Regions from separate parts of the Corynebacterium callunae DSM 20147 genome, predicted to be linked through region 1. Evidence: riboswitches for the same ligand, from Rfam matches in the RefSeq annotation. Region 1 holds a riboswitch; the other holds the start of a gene.
The links. Region 1 has a riboswitch for cyclic di-AMP ahead of H924_RS03990 (resuscitation-promoting factor Rpf1 domain-containing protein). Riboswitches for the same ligand answer to the same signal wherever they lie in the genome.
Positions count from the first base shown of each region.

Region 2: another riboswitch for cyclic di-AMP. It lies ahead of H924_RS09315 (C40 family peptidase); the one in region 1 lies ahead of H924_RS03990 (resuscitation-promoting factor Rpf1 domain-containing protein).

Region 1 is NC_020506.1:840,665-842,863, reverse strand. Features, by position in the region: gene H924_RS04005 (DUF2771 domain-containing protein) at 1-216, shown strand, start outside; gene H924_RS04000 (cold-shock protein) at 260-643, opposite strand; cyclic di-AMP (ydaO/yuaA leader) riboswitch at 1,057-1,186, shown strand; gene H924_RS03990 (resuscitation-promoting factor Rpf1 domain-containing protein) at 1,192-1,767, shown strand; gene H924_RS03985 (hypothetical protein) at 1,861-2,049, opposite strand; gene H924_RS03980 (helicase-associated domain-containing protein) at 2,114-2,199, shown strand, end outside.
Region 2 is NC_020506.1:1,986,057-1,988,255, reverse strand. Features, by position in the region: gene qcrB (cytochrome bc1 complex cytochrome b subunit) at 1-307, shown strand, start outside; cyclic di-AMP (ydaO/yuaA leader) riboswitch at 1,044-1,215, shown strand; gene H924_RS09315 (C40 family peptidase) at 1,227-1,862, shown strand; gene H924_RS09310 (C40 family peptidase) at 2,074-2,199, shown strand, end outside.

The DNA.
Region 1 (2,199 bases):
GATCCAGCTGCCAATGATGAGGCTTATCACGGTGCCAATGAAACCACTGAGGTAACACTGCCTGGCTCTGTTGATCCGCTAGAAGATGGTGGCGAGCGTCCACGTCTGGTGGTGGTGGAAATTTCTGCAATTATGATCGGCCACGACAGTAACGGCGAAGAAACTCCCTACACCGTGACCTGGTCCCTTTCCACCATGGAACAGGCTGCCGAATAGTCCAGCCTAAAAAAGGAGAGAGTCTATGGACTCTCTCCTTTTCTTATGCGTCTAGTTCTTTGGCTACCACGCGAAGGATTTCAGCGACCTGAGATCCGGCCTTCTTTTCGGGATATTGTCCCTTGGCCAAACCTGGCTGAATACCGCTCTCCAAAAGGGTAATAAGATCTGAAATCATGCCATGGAGGGCGTCAGGTTCATATTTATGCTGAGGTTTGCGGCGGGGAGTTTCCATGACCTTAATGCGCAGCGCCTGTGGACCTTTACGCCCTGCTGCGAAATCAAACTCGATTCGCTGCCCCTTGTGTAGTTCACCAATCCCCTTGGGAAGAACCTGCTTTCCTACATAGCAGTCTTCACCATCCGGATTGGAGACAAAGCCGAAACCACGCTCTGCGTCGTACCACTTCACTGTTCCGACAGGCACTCGTCCTCACCACTTTCAATTCGCATATTCTTAGCGCCATAGCAGCAGGCGCTATATAACCAGAAGAAATCATTGTACACGGCAAGCACGCCTGCTAAAACTCGCTTCACTTACCCCCTTGCATAGCCCCAACACTAATTATGTGACATAACTAACACCTTAATTTTTTATTAATATGACCAGGGGTTTTAGCCTCAGAAAAAGCCAGTTTTGATATAGCTCCGATAAAAAACGTGACACAATCGTGACCTTCCGGCTAGCGTTTAGCCAAGGCACCGCAGTTTTTCATCCATATTTTCCGGCTCATCGCCAAACCCTGTCTGGGGTCGGAGGCTGAAAATCTGTCTAGGAGCAAGAACTTTAAACCACAAATTCTTATCATTCGATAAGAAAAAATCTGCAGACAGGGACGGGGAACCCACCCGCTCTTTAATAAAAGAGCATCGGAGGTCAACTCCTTGGGGTGAAGCCGGATTTTCCGGCAGGGCATATCCTCCGCCCTAACCCGACAGCTAACCTCGACGGCGACTAATGAGAGGAAACTTTTCATGGGACGTCATTCCACCAAGAGCTCTACCCTTACCAAGATCGCAGCTTCTACTGTTGCTTTTGGCGCAGCCGCTGCAATCATGGCTCCAACTGCATCCGCAGCTCCAGATTCTGACTGGGATCGCCTCGCACAGTGTGAGTCCGGCGGAAACTGGGCTATCAACACCGGCAATGGCTACAACGGTGGCGTGCAGTTCAGCCAGAGCACCTGGGCTGCCTTTGGCGGAACTGAGTTTGCACCTTCTGCAAACCTCGCAACCCGTGAACAACAGATCGCTGTCGCAGAGCGTACCCTCGCACAGCAGGGCTGGGGCGCATGGCCTGCTTGTTCTGCAAAGCTTGGTCTGAACTCCGCTGCTACCCAGCGTGATCTCTCCGCTCCTGCACCAGCTGCAGCACCTGTCTCCACCGAGGCTGAGTACGCAGCAGAGCCAACCAACAACAATGTTGCTATCGGCTCCACTGATCTCAACACCATCAAGGCTGCTTATGGCGCTGTCACCGGCACCTTGGCACAGTACGGCGTTGCCGTTCCACCAGAGGTTCAGGCTTACTACAATGCCTATGTTGGCTAATTAGCCACAGTGAATCAGGGAACCTACGGGTTCCCTTTTTTTCATGCATTAAAAAAGAGGCAGTCATCATGACTGCCTCTTTTTTGCGAACTCTTAGCGATTGATGCGGGAATAAGGGTGGACGTATCCGAGCTCTTCAGCTGGGAATGGGAACTCCTTCTCATCGCCCCAGGGGCTGGAAGCTCCAGCAACCTTGGAAATGATTTCGGTAACCACGTGCTCACCGGGTGCATGCTCCGGCCAAGCCGGATCGACGAAGTGCTTCTTCTCTACGTTTGCCATGTTTCTATTCTTTCAAACTCGATGAAGAAAAGTCACCTTTAGAAGGCTTAAACTTGGACACATCATGAAAAAAGATTCCCCCGTTCCCACCCTCCACCGGTGGTTAGAACAGCTCAACAATGAAGAACTGTCCGGAATTCTACGAAATCG
Region 2 (2,199 bases), 1.1 Mb from region 1:
CGGTATTGAGACCGGTATCATCAAGCAGATGCCAAACGGTGCCTTCATTGAAGTTCACCAGCCTCTGGGACCTGTGGATGACCATGGTCACCCAATCCCACTGCCTTACGCCGGCGCAGCTGTTCCAAAGCAGATGAACCAGCTCGGCTTTGCAGAGGTTGAGACTCGCGGCGGATTCTTCAGCCCAGATCCTGTTGATATCAGGGAAAAGGCTGGCCATATCCAGCACGATAACCACGCTGAGGAGGCCGCAGCATTGCGTGCCCTCAACGAAGCAAATATTGAGCGTGACAAGGGAAACCACTAAGTCACTAGCTTAATTAGAAATGGACTCTCTTCGGAGGGTCCATTTTTTATGTCTACATGCCCGTGAGGTATCTCAATATTGCGATGGTGGGGCTATGCTGGAATCTTTGGCGATTGGTATGGAGGAACTATTTAGCCCCTTTAGAAGGACTGAGGGACAGTAAAACTTACTCCTTATATATAGGTATAAAAATGCTAGAAAATCAGTCATTAACTTGCTTTAGCTGACGCTTATTTTGAGTTGGTCATCAAGCTCATTTCAATGAGTGAAAGTCGGAGAAAATTTCTGTCGTTTGGCGCACCAAAAGCATCTTAAATGGCTTTCAAAATCTCCGGAAAATCCCGAGTTTTGAGGGTTCGTGAAGCTTAATGACTCTTTTTAAATCCAAGTGTGGGAAAGGTCACATAGGTTGCCCAGTGGCGGAAGGTGTGTCGTTTTTAAGAGCTTTTATTACATTTCGATAAACCGCAATGGTTGTCGAAGTCCCTGTTAAGGGCTCAATCGGTGGTATTTGGGCTAAAAGATAGTCCCGGAGATAAGTGAGTAATGCAAGTTAGTCTCGGTCAAATCAATCAACGATAACAGTTGTGTAACGGCATGGAATTGAAAGCGGAACTAGACAAGTCTTGATGCGGTTTCGTAACCTTATTGAGACCTTGCAGGACGGATTGGAAATATCTAATCCGCCAGCATCAGAGAAACAATAGAAAATGCTTAGTCGCTAGGCGGTATTTCTTAAGGCTCAAAGCCGAGAGGATAGCAACGATGCGAGCCGGGGAACCACACGTGTTCCTGGGGTGAATTTCCCACAAGGGCCGGATGTGTATATGCACAGATGGAAAGAGTGGAGATAGGGGCCTTCCGCTCCGAACCCGACAGCTAACTCGGTAGGCAAACAGGAAGATTTGGAGTTTCATCAGTGGGCAAGCACCGTCAAGTAAATTCGAACGCAACTCGTAATGTTGTAGCGGCATCTGCAGTTGCGCTCGGCGCTACCGCAGCAATTGCGCAGCCAGCGCAAGCGGCAGAGGTAGTAATCCCTGACACTGGTTACAGTGTCGAGGTTGCGGGCATTGAGAACGTACAAGGAATTAATAACGTTCCTGGTATTGATCAGTGGATTCCATCCCTTGCAAACCAGGCATCACCTGTTGCTTACTCAGCAGTTGTTGATGCTCCTGCAGGAGAAGCTCAAGCAGCTCCTGCACAAAGCACCGGACAAGCTATCGTCGATGTAGCTCGTTCCAAGATCGGTTCCCCATACGGCTGGGGTGCTGCTGGCCCTAACGCGTTTGACTGCTCTGGTCTTACCTCTTGGGCATACAGCCAGGTTGGCAAGTCTATCCCACGTACCTCCCAGGCTCAGGCTGCACAGGGCACCCCAGTTGCATACTCTGATCTTCAGGCTGGCGATATCGTAGCTTTCTACTCTGGCGCTAGCCATGTGGGAATCTACTCCGGACACGGAACCGTGATCCACGCACTTAACGAGAGCACTCCTTTGTCTGAGAGCCCAATCGACTACATGCCTTTCTACTCTGCAGTTCGTTTCTAATTTCCTAGAAACTCCTGCAGCACGATCCTCCATCTGTACTTTTCAGGTGGAGGATTTTTAATGTTCAAATGAAACGATTCGCTCCCGGAAGAAGATAAGTAACTAGGCTAAGATTTTCCACATTGATGGACCTAGTTTTTCTACTTGTAACCGCACTAAGGTTACTGGGGGAGTATTAGCTGTTTTGCTGAAATCTGCATTAGGGAGTTTTATGTTTACACGTCGTTGGGTTGGTCTGGTGAGCTCGTGCGTGCTGGTGTGCTCACTTTTGCAAAGCCCACAAGCAGCTTTTGCCACCGAAGTGGACCAACTCATCGCAGAGATGGACACTATTTCG